Regions from separate parts of the Neorhizobium sp. IRS_2294 genome, predicted to be linked through region 1. Evidence: predicted binding sites of a transcription regulator. Region 1 holds the regulator's gene; each other region holds the start of a gene.
What was found. The regulator LexA, encoded in region 1, represses DNA repair genes until DNA is damaged. The targets are predictions, from matches to a motif close to TGTTCNNNNTGTGTTCNG.
Positions count from the first base shown of each region.

Region 1 (4,178 bases):
TTCGACGCCGTCAGCCTTTTGCAATGGCGTCGAATGCCAGCAGCTTCTCCAGAAGCCGCGGCATGTCCTTCAAGTGAACCATGTTCGGACCGTCAGACGGCGCGTTGTCAGGGTCTTCGTGGGTTTCGATGAACACGCCGGCAACGCCGACTGCGACGGCAGCCCTTGCGAGCGTTTCGACAAACTCACGCTGACCACCGGATGAGCCGCCCTGGCCACCTGGCTGCTGCACGGAATGGGTCGCATCGAAGATGACAGGGCTTCCGAGCGACGCCATGATCGGCAGCGAGCGCATATCGGAGACAAGCGTATTATAACCGAACGAGGCGCCGCGCTCACACAGCATCACATTCGGATTGCCGCTTTCGAGGAACTTGGCCTGAACGTTCTTCATGTCCCAGGGCGCCAGGAACTGGCCCTTCTTCACGTTGATCGCGCAACCGGTCTTTGCGGCCGCGACGAGCAAGTCGGTCTGGCGCGACAGGAAGGCGGGGATCTGCAGGATATCGATCGTATCCGCCACAAGGCCGCACTGCTCTTCAGTGTGGATGTCGGTCAGAACCGGAAAGCCGTATTCCTTCTTGAGATCGGCAAAGATTGCCATCGCGTTGTCCAAGCCGATGCCGCGCTTGCCGGAGATCGACGTGCGGTTGGCCTTGTCGAAGGAGGATTTGTAGACGAGGCCGATGCCGAGCTTCTTGCAGAGTTCGACAAGCGTGCCGGCGATCATGAACGCATGATCGCGGCTTTCCATCTGACAGGGACCGGCAATCAGCGAGAGCTTTGCCGTGTTTGAGAAAACGACTTTCGAACTCCCCTCGCCCACGGACACTTCAGAATTGGCGGAGACTGTCATTTCACTATTCCTCGAAACCGAAAACCACACCTTGCCCCGGGGCTGCCGACACGATCACGCGGCCATCCCTGCGGATGAATGCGACGTCATTAGCAGCAAGGGTGATCTCTGTCACGGCGAGATCGGTGGTCTTGAAGATGATCCCGCGCGCAGCGAGGCGCGACGATGACAAGGGCTTCATCGAAGACCGGAACTCGTCGCTGAACGTGTCGTTGGATTGAATGCGGATGCTGGCATTGGCAGCTTCGATCCGCAGACCGTCTTTCCCTTGCTCGGGTTGCGTCTCGAACACGGTTTCGAAAAGCGGCAGAAACTCCAGCGGGTCATCTGCAGAAAAGACGATCTCTCGAAGGCCTGTAACGGCGTTTGCGTGCTCATCTAGACCACCGCGATCTGCCGGTAATGCGGCCATGCGCTGGCAGGAAAACAGCAAGATGTCATCGACCTCGGGGACTGCCGCGAACGCCAGACGGAATGAGACTTCGCTCTCCCCACCATCGGGCAACTGCATCGGGCGGGAGAATTGAAGCATCTCGCCCGCAGACATGTGCCCGTCCACAAAACGGCTATGATCGGCCGCTGCATCCTGCGTCCCGACGACCACCGCCGATAGACCTTCCCTTTTCCGCTGGCCGCGAAAGCGGATGTCGCGATCGGTGAACACGTTGCCTCGTTTTGCCGCAAGCGAGGCTTGCCGACGGTTCACAATGGCCAGCGGCTCGAGATACGAGCCATCCGCGAAGAATATGCAGGCATTAGCTGTGCCGAAAGGGTGAACACCTTCAGGTGCCACAGTAAAGCCGAGAGCGGTCAACCTCCCCCGCGCTGACGCCAGATCTGCAACGGGCAGAACCAAATGATCGACTGACTTGTTACCCACTTACACCCCCAAAGTCTTATTCCGCAGAACATTGGCTATCGCGGGAAGCTCGGCAAGTGCTGCGCACGAACTGAATACGTGATCGAACGCTGAAATGAGACTATTCTTGAGCAAAAATTTGGGGCTTGCGGAACACAGATAGAACATATAGCGTCCGTTCTGCATTTGTTTCCAATTCTGAGGGTCCCATCCATGCTGACACGCAAGCAACAGGAGTTACTTCTGTTCATCCACGAGCGGATGAAAGAATCAGGCGTGCCGCCGTCGTTTGACGAAATGAAGGACGCCCTCGACCTTGCATCGAAGTCCGGCATCCATAGGCTGATCACCGCGCTCGAGGAGCGTGGCTTTATTCGCCGCCTGCCGAACAGAGCACGCGCGCTCGAAGTGATCAAGCTGCCTGACGCCTATGTGGCGAACCTTCATCCGCGACGGGGTTTTTCTCCCAGTGTCATCGAGGGAAGCCTCGGCAAAACGCAACCGGTCGTCGCTCAGAAGCCGGCGCCGGTCATGGCGGACAATCCGTTCTCGACAAACATCCCGGTCATGGGTCGAATCGCTGCCGGCGTGCCGATCTCCGCGATCCAGAACAACACCCATGACATCGCCGTTCCGATCGAGATGCTGGGTTCCGGCGATCATTACGCGCTCGAAGTGAAGGGCGATTCGATGATCGATGCCGGCATCCTCGATGGCGATACCGTCATCATCAAGAATACCAGCACCGCAAGTCCAGGCGATATCATCGTTGCCCTGGTCGATGAGGAAGAAGCGACCCTGAAGCGGTTTCGCCGCAAGGGTGCCTCGATCGCACTGGAAGCGGCAAACCCGGCTTACGAGACCCGCATCTTCCCGCCCGACCGGGTGAAGGTCCAGGGCAAGCTTGTCGGCCTTATTCGCCGCTATCATTAAGAACGGTGTCATCCCGGAGATGCGCAGCAACAGCCTCCGGGATGCCAAAGTCGAGTTGTCGCGTTCGCCAGTCATAGAACCGGTGGACGGTCCACGGACGGCTTGAGGTCTGTGCGCTGTCTCGCATCGCCGCCGTAATCTTGATGTCTGGCGCTGTCGCGTTCGGAATAATGGTGATTTCCAGTGCGCCAGTCCGGCGCAACGTCCGCCTGCTGAGAAGCAAGGCGCCGGAGCGGCAAGTATCGAAGCGTGCGCCGGGCGAGACGATGATCCGACCGACATCGCAGGCAAGACCGGTGTATCGGTTGTCTTCGACGGTGACGATCCGGATGTCCTGAGCAGTCTGCGCCGCGCACAGGATTTTCGGCAGACAGGCGAATCGTCCGGGCTTCAATGCTTGAAGAAAACCCCTGACATATTCGATTTCCCGGCGCGTCAAATCCGGTCGCGAATGTGGTCCAGGTGGTCTGTCATCGCTTTTCGCAAGGCTGGCACCTCGCGCTGGTTCCGAAGAGGCAAGAACCGGCAAGGCGAGCGGTTGTTCTCCGGTCTCAAGCACCAGCGCTCGCCGCCATTGATCGTAGATAAATCCCGGCGGTCGGGTTCGATTGAGGGTGATCTTGTCATCCTGGATCACGCCGACCGATGCGCCGTCTTCGGATATGACGATATCAGGCCTCGGCGCCGAGCCTGAGCGGACCGCAAAGAGCAAAGCCACCGCCATGAACAGCGCGCCTGTCAGCCTCAGCGGCGTGCGCAGCAGCGTCAGAAGCAGAAAGCCTGCCGTCGCCAGAGGCAGGAAAAGCGGGTTCTGCCGGCCGATGGCAATATCGCCGCCCCATGCGGCGACGATCTCGGCAATGCGAATGACGATCCGCAGCCCCTCGCCCATGATGAACAGAAAGGGAGCATCCAGCCCGAACGGCATCAGCAGCATGGCCACGAGACCTGCCGGCATCACCACGAAGGAAATGATCGGCATGGCCGCGAGATTGGCCGCGAGGCCGTAGGTGGTCAGATGGTGGAAATGCTCGATCGAATAGATCGACGTCGATGTACTGCCGATCAGCGACGTCACCACGATCCCGGCAATGAAATGGAACGTCGCCGCGACACCCGTTATCCACCGGTTGCTACCTTTTGTCTCCTCCTTACCTTTCGCGAAATATCGCGTCCAGAGGGCGAACCCTGCCACCAGTGCCGCGGTTGCCGCAAACGACATCTGGAAACTCGGACCCAGAATCTCCGACGGCGAGATGGCGAGGATGATGATTGCCGAAAGGGCGACGTTGCGAAGGCTGATGGAGGGTCGATCGACGAGCACGGCGACCAGCATCACCGCCATCATGATATAGGCCCGCTCGGCGGAAACCCCGAACCCGGAAATCAGGTAATAGGCGGTCGCCATGACAAGCGCACCGAACGCGGCAAACTTCTTGATCGGATAGGCCTGCGCAAAGCCTGGAAACAGCGACAGGACGGAGCGAACGCCGACGAAGAAGATACCGGCTGCCAGCGCCATGTTGAGGC
Region 1 covers NZ_CP191439.1:1,642,325-1,646,502, reverse strand. The annotation lists gene kdsA (3-deoxy-8-phosphooctulonate synthase) at 11-856, opposite strand; gene ACQY1K_RS07990 (VOC family protein) at 861-1,736, opposite strand; gene lexA (transcriptional repressor LexA) at 1,929-2,648, shown strand; gene ACQY1K_RS07980 (ComEC/Rec2 family competence protein) at 2,629-4,178, opposite strand, start outside.

Region 2 (4,178 bases), 470 kb from region 1:
GTCGACTTGGCGACCAGCTCGCCGTCGATCGTGCGGCCGCGGGGGCCGCTTTCGCCGTAGCCGATGCGTTCCACGGCGTGGCCTGAGCGGCTGCCCCAGTTGTCGCGGGTGGCATCTGTCTTGTTGGCCTGGGCGCGTTTCCAGCCGGGCGTCGCATAGGAGTTGCCGGCGAAAGCATCCGCCTTGTCGAAGCGCGACTGGCCGTAGCCGCCGCGGCCGCCATAGCCGCCGAAGCTCGAGGACTCCGAGGACGCCACATCAACATGGCTCGGCGGCAGTTCATCGAGAAACCGCGAGGGCATGGTTGATTGCCACAGGCCGTGAATGCGTCGGTTCGAGACGAACCAGATGTGGCAGCGTCGCTTTGCGCGGGTGATGCCGACATAGGCGAGGCGGCGTTCCTCCTCCAGCCCCGAGCGGCCGCCTTCGTCCAGGGCGCGCTGGTGCGGGAAAAGGCCTTCTTCCCAGCCGGGCAGGAATACGGTCTCGAATTCCAGACCCTTGGCCGAGTGGAGCGTCATGATCGAGACGGCATCGAGGTTCTCGTTGGTCTCGGCATCCATGACGAGCGAGACGTGTTCGAGGAAGCCGCGCATGCTCTCGAACTGCTCCATCGAGCGGATCAGTTCCTTCAGGTTTTCCAGCCGCCCCGGCGCTTCGGCGGTCTTGTCGTTCTTCCACATGTCGGTATAGCCCGACTCTTCGAGGATCTGCTCGGCCAGTTCCGTATGCGGCACGGTTTCGAGACGTGCCTGCCAGTTGCGGAAATTCTGCACGACATCGAACAGGGCCTTGCGGGCCTTCGGCTTCAGCTCGTCGGTCTCGATCATTTCGCTTGCGGCCTGCAGCATGGGCACATCGCGGGCGCGGGCGCTGTCATGCAGGTAGCGTATGGTCGTGTCGCCGAGGCCGCGCTTCGGCGTGTTGACGATACGCTCGAAGGCAAGGTCGTCGGCCGGCTGGCAGACCATGCGGAAATAGGCCATCGCATCGCGGATCTCGAGGCGCTCGTAAAAGCGCGGGCCGCCGATGACGCGGTAGTTGAGGCCGAGCGTCACGAACCGGTCTTCGAACTCGCGCATCTGAAACGAGGCGCGCACCAGGATCGCCATGTCGTTCAGCGCGTGTTTCTTGGCATCGCTGCGACCATCGCCGCGCTGCAGCCGCTCGATCTCCTCACCGACGGCACGGGCTTCTTCTTCGCTATCCCAGGCAGCGTGGACGATGACCTTTTCATCTTCGGGATCGACCCGGTCGGTGAACAGCGTCTTGCCGAGGCGTCCTTCGTTATGGGCGATCAGATGGCCGGCAGCGCCGAGGATGTGCTCTGTCGAGCGGTAGTTGCGCTCAAGCTTGATGACCTTGGCGCCCGGAAAATCCTTGTCGAAGCGAAGGATGTTTTCCACTTCCGCGCCGCGCCAGCCATAGATCGACTGGTCGTCGTCGCCGACGCAGCAGACGTTCTGCGGCACATCCTTCGGACGCTGAGCGAGCAGACGCAGCCACATATACTGGGCCGTATTGGTGTCCTGATACTCGTCGACGAGGATATAGCGGAACCGCTGGTGATACTCCTTGAGCAGATCCGGTGCCTTGCGGAACAGGGCGATCGGGTGCAGCAAAAGGTCGCCGAAATCGCAGGCGTTGAGCGTGCGCAGGCGGGCCTGATAGGCGGCATAGAGTTCGCGGCCCTTGCCGTTGGCAAAAGCTCGGGCGTCGCCTTCCGGAATGTCGGGCGGCAACAGGCCCTTGTTCTTCCAGCCATCGATCATGCCGGCGAACTGCTTGGCCGGCCAGCGCTTGTCATCCAGACCTTCCGCCTGGATGAGCTGCTTGATCAGGCGCACGACGTCGTCGGTGTCTAAGATGGTGAAATCGGATCGCAGGCCGACCAGCTCCGAATGGCGCCGCAGCAGTTTGACGCCGATCGAGTGAAACGTGCCGAGCCACGGCATGCCTTCGACGGCGCCGCCGACGAGAACGCCGATGCGCTCCTTCATCTCGCGCGCAGCCTTGTTGGTAAAGGTCACGGCGAGAATCTGGCTCGGATAGGCGCGGCCGGTCTCCAGCAGGTGGGCGATGCGGGTGGTCAGCACGCGGGTCTTGCCGGTTCCGGCGCCCGCGAGAACCAGAACGGGACCATCCAAGGTCTCGACCGCTTCGCGCTGTTCCGGGTTAAGGCCCGTCATATAGTCGGGTGAGGGCCGGTTGCCACCGCGCGCCGCCATGGCCCGCGCCGCGATCCCCAAACCACCGGAACCACCAGCAGGAACAGGAGCAGAACCTTGGTTGCCAGCCGATGCCGGCACCGGGCGCTGGTCCGATTGGTCTTCGCCTCGCGCCTTGCGGGGGGCGGGCTCCGGCTCCTCATCGAAGAAAGGGATGTCGTCGTAACTGTTACTCATCCGGCCAATGTAGTGATTCGGGCTCGAAAGACCAGCCGATGTTCTCTTTTCATTCCTATGTTTCCCCTAGGAATCTTCCGGATCCGTGTCGTTGAAGCTCTGACACATCCGTGAAATCGCGTGATGTTACAAAACAGTAAGGTAGGTTCCTCGACCTTGCCAGTTGGGCGCGAAACGGGGATACTTGCACCACTTATCGATAGACTTGCGAGGAATGAATGCGGATCTGGAACCAGCTTCTGATGTCGGTTGCGGTACTGCTCGGAGGGCTCTGTCTCTGGGTCTACCTGTCGGCAGATGCCGGGCGGTCACTGATTTCGATGGGCGTTCCCGCAGGAGTGGTGATTTCCATCAATCCTGATGTCGCCGAGCCGGCGGCCGCAACGGTTGCGGGCGCACCGGCTTCGTCATCGCGCGGCGGGCAGCGGGGCGGCGGTGAGAGCCAGGTGGTGTTGGTTGCAACCAGACCCGTCGGAACCGGTGTGGTCAATGACAGACTGTCGGCGATCGGTGACGGCGAGGCGATCCAGTCGGTTATCGTGATGCCGCAGGCGACGGGCACCGTAAACGAGATCCTCGTCAAATCCGGCGACATGGTCAAAAAGGGCCAGATTCTTGCGCAGCTCGATGACGACGAGCAAATCATCCTGCGCGATCAGGCGCAGGTGGTGTTGCGCAGTGCGCGTGAGAAATCTGATACTTACCGGAACCTCAAGAGCTTCTCCCGTCTCGACGTGCTCGACGCGCAGATCGCCTCCGAAACGGCGCAGCTGACGGTCACCAACGCCGAACTGGCGCTGAAGCGTCGCTCGGTCGTTGCGCCAATCGATGGGATCGTCGGCATCGTCGCGGTCAATATCGGTGACAACGTCACGACCGCGAGCAATATCGTGACGATCGACAACCGTACCGAGCTGCTGGTGGATTTCTGGGCGCCGGAGCGTTTCGCGGTTCAGGTCAAGCCTGGCATGCCGGTCGAGGCCGCCTCCGTCTCGCGTCCAGGCCGCACCTTCGAGGGTGCGGTCGAGGCCGTCGACAACAGGGTCGATCCGGCAAGCCGTACGATCCGCATTCGTGCCAGAATTCCCAATGTTGATGACGAACTCCGCGCCGGCATGTCTTTCGGCGTGACGATGCGGTTTCCGGGCGAGACCTTTCCAAGCGTCGATCCGCTTGCAGTCCAGTGGGATGCGAAAGGCTCGTTCGTCTGGCATATCGTCGATCACAAATCGGTCAAGGAGCGGGTGAGGGTGATCCAGCGCAATCCCGATTCGATCCTCGTCTCGGCCAATCTGAAGGTTGGTGATGTCGTGGCGACGGAAGGGCTCCAGCGGGTGCGGGAAAACGGTGCCGTTCGTATTGCCGGTGAAAAACCGCCGGAGGTTGCCAGCCGATGAGCAGCAGCGATCGCGGAAACTCCAACCACAATTCATCGTCTCACCCATCGGGCCATGCGTCCGGGAAAAACAGTTTCACCGCGCTCTTTGTGCGGCGGCCGGTCCTTGCCGCGGTTCTCAACACGCTCCTCGTCGTCGCAGGCCTTGCCGCTCTTGCCGGCGTCGAGGTGCGCGAGTTGCCGGATGTGGACCAGCCGGTCATCACCATCCGCACCACCTATGACGGCGCTTCTGCCCAGACCATGGACCAGGAAGTGACCGATATCATCGAGGGCGCGGTTGCCCGGGTCGCCGGCCTCAAGGCCGTTTCATCGGAATCGCAGTTCGGCCAGAGCCGTGTCACGCTGGAATTCAACGACACCGCCGATCTTGCGGT
Region 2 covers NZ_CP191439.1:2,112,178-2,116,355, reverse strand. The annotation lists gene ACQY1K_RS10260 (ATP-dependent helicase) at 1-2,405, opposite strand, end outside; gene ACQY1K_RS10255 (efflux RND transporter periplasmic adaptor subunit) at 2,624-3,802, shown strand; gene ACQY1K_RS10250 (efflux RND transporter permease subunit) at 3,799-4,178, shown strand, end outside.
Region 2: a site for LexA is predicted at 2,445-2,462, ahead of ACQY1K_RS10260 (ATP-dependent helicase). Genes of this name have one in related genera too.

Region 3 (4,178 bases), 1.3 Mb from region 1:
ACGGCACCCACTCGCGGGAAAGATCCGTATGAACCGTCTGGCCCCAGGCATGTACGCCTGAATCGGTGCGCCCTGCGCCACGGACCGATACGGTCTCGCCGGTCAGCTTCAGGATCGCTTTCTGCAGCGCGGCCTGCACCGAATGACCGTTGTCCTGCATCTGCCAGCCCACATAGGACGTGCCGTCATATTCGACGATCATCTTGTAACGCGGCATCAGGCCACCCGCATTCCGGCCGTGATCGCCGTGCCACGCAGGAAATCGGCCGCATCCAGCGCCTTGCCGCCGGCCTTCTGCAGCCGCGTCAGGCAAACGGTGCCATCACCGCAGGCGATCGTCAGGTGGTCGTCCAGCACCGTGCCGGCGTCTCCCTGCCCGGAGCCCATTGCGGACGAGAGAACCTTGATCCGTTCCGGCTTTCCGTTGATCTCGGCCTCGAACCAGGCGCCCGGAAACGGAGAGAGCCCGCGGATATGGTTGTGAACGTCGCGCGCCGGTCTCGAGAAATCGATGCGAGTTTCGACCTTGTCGATCTTCGACGCGTAGAGCACGCCGTCAGCAGACTGCGGTGTCAGCGGCAGGTCGCCGGCTTCGAGCTTCTCCATCGCCTCGACCATGGCGCGGGCGCCCGTCAGCATCAGCCGGTCATGCAACTCGCCTGCGGTCATGGCCTCGCCGATCTCGACTTCCCGGGTAAGCGCGACCGGGCCGGTATCGAGGCCCTTTTCCATCTGCATCACCATCATGCCGGTCTTTGCATCGCCAGCCATGATGGCGCGCTGGATCGGGGCAGCACCCCGCCAGCGCGGCAGCAGCGAAGCATGGCCGTTGTAGCAGCCGAGCCGCGTGCCTGTGAGGATCGCCTCAGGCAGAAGCAGGCCATAGGCGACGACGACGGCGACATCTGCCTTGAAGGACCTGAAGGTCTCGCGGTCTTCCTCACTTTTGAAATTGAGCGGCGTCAGGACCGGAATGCCGAGAAGTTCCGCCGCGTGATGCACCGGCGACTTGACGAGATCGAGCCCGCGGCGCCCGCCGGGACGCGGCGGCTGGCTATAGACCGCGACGATCTCGTGGCCTGCCTGCTTCAGGTTCTGCAGTGTAGGCACGGAAAATTCCGGCGTGCCCATGAAGATGATGCGAAGAGACATGGACCTTTCGCGCCCGCACGGAACGCGCCTTCATACCGAGATTGCCTGCAAGCGATCGCTAGACCGCCTTCGCCTTGGCAGCCTTGGTGAACCTCTTGACCACCATTTCGCGCTTCAGCCGCGATATATGGTCGATGAACAGCACGCCGTCCAGATGGTCGATCTCGTGCTGAAGGCAGGTGGCGAGCAGGCCATCGGCCTCGATCACGTGTTCCTTGCCGTCGCGACCGAGATGCTTGACCGTCACGGAAGCGGGGCGCTCCACCTCGGCATAGTATTCCGGGATGGAAAGGCAGCCTTCCTCATACACCGATCGCTCGTCCGAAGAGCGGATAATCTCCGGATTGATCACGACGATCGGGTTCTTCTCGTCCTCCTCGCGGGACACGTCGACCACGAGAATGCGGCGGGCAACGCCGATCTGGATCCCGGCAAGGCCGATGCCCGGAGCGTCGTACATGGTTTCCAGCATGTCGTCCGCGAGCTTCAAAAGTGCGTCGTCCACCCGTTCGAAAGGCTTGGACACCTGACGCAGGAGCGGATCTGGGAGAATGATAAGCGGCTTGATCGTCATGGCGATCCCATAACCTATCTTTTTCGCCGATGGAACAGCCCCGGATCGCCGTTTTCGATCAATGTTCCCGTTTTGATCTTTCCAATCCGCGGTTTTCTGCTAGCTTGCCGCCATGAATGACCTGTTCACCGAGATTTCCCGTTTTCTGGAGAGCCAGCACCCACTGGTGCTGATGGCTGCTTCGTGCATCTTCGGCATGCTTCTCATGTTGTTTCTCATGCGCCTTTCCGGAGGGAATAGCCGTCAAGCGGAAGACGCAGAGGCCCGTATGGGCGAACTGATGCGGATGCAGGGGGAAATGCAGGGCAGGCTTTCGGCGATGGGCGAAACGCTCGCGGCACGTCAGGTCGAACTCAGCCAGGTCGTCGGCCAGCGGCTTGATGGCATGACCCACCGGATCGGCGCAACCATCACCGAGCAGACCAGATCCACCCATGACAACCTGCGCCAGTTGCAGGAGCGCCTGGCCGTCATCGATGCTGCGCAGAACAACATTCAGAGCCTTGCCAAGGATGTCGTCGGATTGCAGGCGATCCTTTCCAACAAGCAGACGCGCGGCGCCTTCGGTCAGGGCCGGATGGAGGCGATTGTTGCCGACGGCCTGCCGATGGGTGCCTTCGAATTCCAGAAGACCCTGTCGAACGGGTCGAGACCAGACTGCGTGATCCGCATGCCGAACGGTTTGCCACCGCTGGTCATCGACGCGAAATTTCCGCTGGAGGCCTGGAATGCGTTTCGCGAAGCGGCTGCTCCCGAAGCACGCCGTGCCGCATCCCAGCAATTCCGTCGCGACATGGAAGTCCATATCCGCGATGTCTCGGAGAAATACCTGATCGCCGGAGAAACGCAGGACACCGCCTTTCTCTTCGTGCCGTCCGAATCGATTTTTGCCGAGATCCACGAGCATTTCGAGGGCGTGATCCAGAAGGCGCAGCGCGCGAGGATCGTCATCGTCTCGCCGTCGCTGCTGATGCTGTCAATCCAGGTCATCCAGGCCGTGCTGAAAGACCAGCGCATGCGCGAACAGGCGCATCTGATCCAGGGCGAGGTGGCCTTGCTGATGGAGGATCTCGGTCGCCTCGACGAGCGGACCCGCAAGCTGCAATCGCATTTCTTCGCAGCCCAGAAGGATGTCGAGCAGATCGTGACGTCGACCGAAAAGCTCGGCCGGCGCGGTGCAAGGATCGAAGCGCTCGAACTGGAAGCACCGGTGGCCGCCCCGATACCCCACGCTGGACCAACCCCCGCAGTTCCGGCATCCGGCGCAGTCGAAAGCCGCACCGGTTCGCTGCGCTTGAGGGTAGTTGACGAGGACTGATCCTCTCGGGCAGTGTCAGCCCGCATTTCACAAAACAGGCAGGCACAGCATGATTACCGTCTTCGGCTCCATCAACATGGATCTTATCGCAACGACGGAGCGGTTGCCGGGGCCGGGCGAAACGGTTGTGGGTTCGACCTTTGCGACAGCCTCCGGCGGCAAGGGTGCCAACCAGGCACTGGCCGCCCGCCGCGCAGGCAGCGACGTGCGCATGGTCGGCGCTGTCGGAAACGACGGTTTTGCAGACCCGGCGCTGGCTTTGCTCCAGGCATCCGGAACTGACCTGTCAGCGGTCACGCGGACAAACATTTCAACCGGCACAGCACTGATACTGGTTGGCGATGACAGCGGCGAGAACATGATCGCCGTCGTGCCCGGTGCCAATGGCACGATCGGCGAGGCGCAGGCGCAGGGCGCGGTGGAGGCCATGTCTCCATCCGACACGTTGATGCTGCAGCTCGAGATCCCGCCGGCAGCCGTCGAGGCGGCACTGCGCGCAGCAAAGGCGAAGGGCATCCGGACGATGATCAACACTGCGCCGCTGACGGCAGATGCGGTTCGACTATCCGGCCTCGCCGATATCGTCGTCGCCAACGAGACCGAATTCGAGTTGCTCGCAGGTTGCACGATCATCGACGCCCAAGCGCGCGAAGAAGTTTTGCGCCGCCTTCACAGTGAGACCGGCCAGACGTTCGTGGTCACGCTCGGTGGCGAAGGGGTCGTTGCCATGCTTGATGGTGAAATCCTGTCGGCCAAGGGCCTGAAGATAGAGCCCGTCGACACGGTGGGTGCCGGCGATACGTTCTGCGGCTATCTGGCTGCAAGTCTCGATCAGGGGATAGGCTTTGCAGATGCCCTGCGGCGCGCAGCCGTTGCGGGCTCGCTCGCATGCCTTCAGAGAGGCGCTCAGCCGTCTATCCCTGAGGTATCGGCCGTTGAGGCGCGGCTCTGACACGTTTCTGACAGTTAAAACGACTGGACCCGCCTCCCGGAAGGGAAGGCGGGTCCATCAGACGACTACCGGTCTAGTTCAGGGGGGCGTAGAACTAGAGGGGGCGGTCCGGCAGGTCGTCGATCGTGATCTGTCCGTCCTTGTTCGTGTCCATGCGGGCGAACAGCTTTTCGGTGGCAGCA
Region 3 covers NZ_CP191439.1:329,304-333,481, forward strand. The annotation lists gene truA (tRNA pseudouridine(38-40) synthase TruA) at 1-217, opposite strand, end outside; gene fmt (methionyl-tRNA formyltransferase) at 217-1,152, opposite strand; gene def (peptide deformylase) at 1,211-1,726, opposite strand; gene ACQY1K_RS01700 (DNA recombination protein RmuC) at 1,932-3,044, shown strand; gene ACQY1K_RS01705 (ribokinase) at 3,094-3,996, shown strand; gene ACQY1K_RS01710 (EF-hand domain-containing protein) at 4,091-4,178, opposite strand, start outside.
Region 3: a site for LexA is predicted at 1,789-1,806, ahead of def (peptide deformylase). Genes of this name have one in related genera too.

Region 4 (4,178 bases), 650 kb from region 1:
TGATGTAGAATTGCGTCCGGTCGATCCCGGCCGCGCTCACCGCCTCGTTGAACACTTTGCCCGCCGGCCCGACGAAGGGGCGCCCGGCCAGATCCTCCTGATCGCTCGGCTGCTCGCCGACGATCATCACCTTGGCATTGACAGGCCCCTCGCCGAAAACCGTCTGGGTCGCCATGCAATGGAGGTCGCAGCGGGTGCAGCGACGTGCTTCCTCCCGCAAGGCCTCGATTGTACCGGCGGTCGGCCCTTCTGGCGTGGGCACCCGTGCTGCGGCTTCCTGGATGCGATGGTGGAACGCCAGGGGTTCGCTCGCCGCCTTGCGTCCCATCTCGATCACATTTGCCTCGGCGCTGGCGATCATGCCCGGAATAAGCTCGGCCTCGGGCAGGTTCTTCCAGTACTTCTTCGGCATTTCCGACATCATCATCTTCACCTTCAGCCGCGCGGGGTTGAAGATATTGGCATAGTAAGTCCGCCACAGATCGTCCGTGTCGTCGCGAAGGTCGGGCTTTTCGGCGGGCTCATCGCTGGTCCGCAGGGTCTCGCCATCCCAGGACGCCGAACCCTTGGGCGTCACGATCAGCCAGTCCATGTCGTTGAAACGACGCTGAAAAAACGGGGCCACACGGTCGATGATAAAATGATCAGGCTCGAACCAGGACACAAAGCGCCGGCGTCCGGCAACACCCTCCGGCAGTGGGATTTCCTTGAAACGGACGAAGGCGGTCATCTTGTGATAGTCGCGGCCGATCGACTTAGACATCCGGTTTGCCGCAACCACATCCGGATCGGTCGCCATACCCAAAAAATTGCGCCCGTGCGCCATGCGAAACAGCATCCGGTAGAGAAGCGAGAACCGCGTCGGATCGGAATGGCAGATGACCGAGGCGGCAAGCTTCAGAAAGGCTGGAGGAACACCCTGCGTCACCGGCTTGTCGACAGGCGCAGGCAACTGGTTGCCGTCCAGCCCGAACAATCCGTCCGTGTCGTCCATCGTGCGCCACTCGACGCGATCAGGTGCGATGCCGGCCGCGAGATAGGCACGCGCAGCATCGCGCCACTCGGTCAGATCGCCTCTCCCCCGCAACAGGACTCGGTACATCATAGAAGCGACAGCTGCTCCGGCTTTGGCTGGAACATGGATCGCAGATCGGCCCGGTCGGCAAGCTTGCGCGGTGTCCACCCTTCGCAGGTGATAAAGGGCTGTACCTTCTTCAGAGACACGCTCAGCCGCTTTAAATCCTCCAGTCGCAGCTTGCGAAACCTGCGCGACGACAGGATCGCTCCGACGGTCTTGGTCCCGAAACCCGGCACCCGCAGCAGCGTCTCCTTGTCCGCCCTGTTCACATCGACCGGAAACTTGTCGCGGTTGCCGAGCGCCCAGGCAAGCTTCGGATCAAGGTCTAGATCCAGCATGCCGTTTTCCGTGGACGCCGTAATCTCGCCGATCTCGAACCCGTAGAACCGGTAAAGCCAGTCAGCCTGATAGAGCCGATGCTCGCGCATCAACGGCGGCTTGATCAGCGGCAGTGTCTTCGACGAGTCCGGGATCGGGCTGAAGGCGGAGTAATAGACGCGTTTCAGGCTGTAGCTGCCATACAGTCTGGCGCTCGTCCCAAGAATGGTCGCGTCGTTGGCGCCGTCTGCCCCGACGATCATCTGCGTGCTCTGGCCGGCAGGCGCAAACCGCTTGCGACGCTTGGTCTGCAGCGTCGGGTCGCGCATCTCCTCGATCTTCAGCCGCAGATCGCCCATCGAGCGACGAATATTGGCAGGCCGCTTTTCCGGCGCAAACTGGCTGATCCCGGCATCGGTCGGCAGTTCGATGTTGATCGACAGACGGTCGGCATAAAGCCCCGCCTCCTCGATCAGCTGCTGCGACGCTTCCGGGATCGTCTTCAGATGGATGTAGCCGCGAAAATTATGAACGGTCCGCAATTCCCGCGCGATCCGTACCATGTCGCCCATCGTGTGATCGGACGAGCGGATAATGCCCGACGACAGGAACAGACCCTCGATATAATTGCGCCGATAGAATTCCAGCGTCAGCCAGATAACCTCTTCGGGCGTGAACCGGGCGCGCTCGACATTGCTGGAGGAACGATTGATGCAATAGGCGCAATCGTAGATGCAGAAATTCGTCATAAGGATTTTCAGAAGGGAGATGCAGCGACCATCCGGGGCATAGGCATGGCAGATGCCGGACCCCTCGGTCGAACCCAATCCGCCGGATACCGACGAATCTCTCTTCGATGTCCCGCTGGAGGCGCAGGAGGCGTCGTACTTGGCAGCGTCCGACAGGATCGCCAACCGTTCTTTCAGCGACTTCTTCATTAGTGCGTTCTCTATATGTTCTTTATGACTGCGTCAACCCGTTGACAAATCGAGGGACGTTTGATTCATTCAACTCCAGCTGGCGCATCTGACACCATTTCGATTTTCCTAGCGGGAGCAGTCGAAATTCTGTTATGATGCCCTAAATTCAGATGCTGCAGATGGTTCCGAAGTTACCGCTCCGGAACCTGTTTCTTTTTGTGTCCGCGGCATCCGCGGACATGCGCCTTAAGGACAAGAAAATGGTTGAAAAGGTACCGATGACGCCGAAGGGGTTTACCCAGTTGCAGGAAGAACTGCGCTGGCGCCAGCAGGAGGAGCGTCCCCGCATCATCGAAGCGATTGCGGAAGCGCGCGCCCATGGTGACCTTTCGGAAAATGCGGAATATCACGCGGCCAAGGAAGCCCAGAGCCACAATGAAGGCCGCATCGGCGAGCTGGAAGATTTCACGGCCCGCGCCGAAGTGATCGACCTCTCCAAGATGTCCGGTTCCACGATCAAGTTCGGCGCAACCGTCAAGCTAATCGATGAGGATACCGAGGAGGAAAAGACCTATCAGATCGTCGGCGATCAGGAAGCCGACGTGAAGGCTGGCCGCATCTCGATCTCCTCGCCCATCGCCCGTGCCATGATCGGCAAGGAGAAGGGTGACAGTATCGAAGTCGTCGCCCCCGGCGGCTCCAAGGCCTACGAGATCCTCGCCATCTCCTGGGGCTGATCGCTCGTGGAAACGTCTGGCGAAGTCGCCACGGAGATGGGCAGCGGTATCGCTCCCGGCTCCGTGGTCGATATATCCGATATCGAAGTGATCGCGCCGAACTTCAAGAAGCGGCTCTCCGGCGTGACGTCCACGATCGTCCAGCTGATTCCGGTGCAAAGGGCAAAGGGTCAGAAGATCGCGGTCTTGGGACCTGGCCTGCCCTCCCACCTTCCCCACATCCGCTATGCCGACCTTGCCGCGCTGTGGTCACCGCCATTAGGGCGGCGCGCCCGTGTCTGGCATGCCCGCCGCAATATCGAGATGCTGCCCGGCCTCTTCATGCGCGATGTGCTGCGGATGCCGCTGAAGCTCTTGTTTACCTCCGCCGCGCAGCGAACCCATTCCGCCTGGACGGGTTTTCTGATCAGCAAGATGGATGCGGTCGTCGCGACGTCTGCACGATCGGGTTCATACCTGAAAGTGCCCTATAAGGTGGTGCACCACGGCGTCGATCTCGATCTCTTCCGTCCCTCCGGCCCATCCGACCCTTCCTCCCCGGCAGATGGTTTCGGCAAGCATCTGATCGGATGCTTCGGGCGCGTTCGGCATCAGAAGGGCACAGACCTTTTCGTGCGCGCCCTGATCGAACTGTTGCCGTCCTATCCCGAATGGACGGGCGTCGTCTGCGGGCGTGTCACGCCGGACAACACGGTTTTCGGCGATGCGTTGAAAGCCGATGTCGCCATGAGCGGTCTGACAGATCGCATCCTGTTCATGGGCGAAGTGGACGACATCAAGCCTTGGTACCGTCGCCTGTCTCTGTATGTGGCACCGTCCCGCAATGAAGGCTTCGGACTGACGCCGCTCGAGGCGATGGCATCGGGAACCGCAGTCGTTGCAAGTGATGCCGGCGCCTATTCCGAAATGATCGTCGAAGGTGAGACCGGATCGGTTGTTCCGGCCGGCGATTACACGGCGCTTCGCGATGCGCTGCGCACCTATTTCGAAAACCCTGCACTGGCCCGCCAGCAGGGCTGGAGCGGTCGCGAGCATGTGCGCGTCGCCTTCGCCATCGAAAAGGAAGCCAACAGTCTGGCGGAAATCTACGAAACGCTTTTAGAGACCGGACCATGAAAACTTCAG
Region 4 covers NZ_CP191439.1:2,287,474-2,291,651, forward strand. The annotation lists gene ACQY1K_RS11010 (UdgX family uracil-DNA binding protein) at 1-1,102, opposite strand, end outside; gene ACQY1K_RS11015 (putative DNA modification/repair radical SAM protein) at 1,102-2,334, opposite strand; gene greA (transcription elongation factor GreA) at 2,577-3,053, shown strand; gene ACQY1K_RS11025 (glycosyltransferase family 4 protein) at 3,117-4,169, shown strand.
Region 4: a site for LexA is predicted at 2,340-2,357, ahead of ACQY1K_RS11015 (putative DNA modification/repair radical SAM protein). Genes of this name have one in related genera too.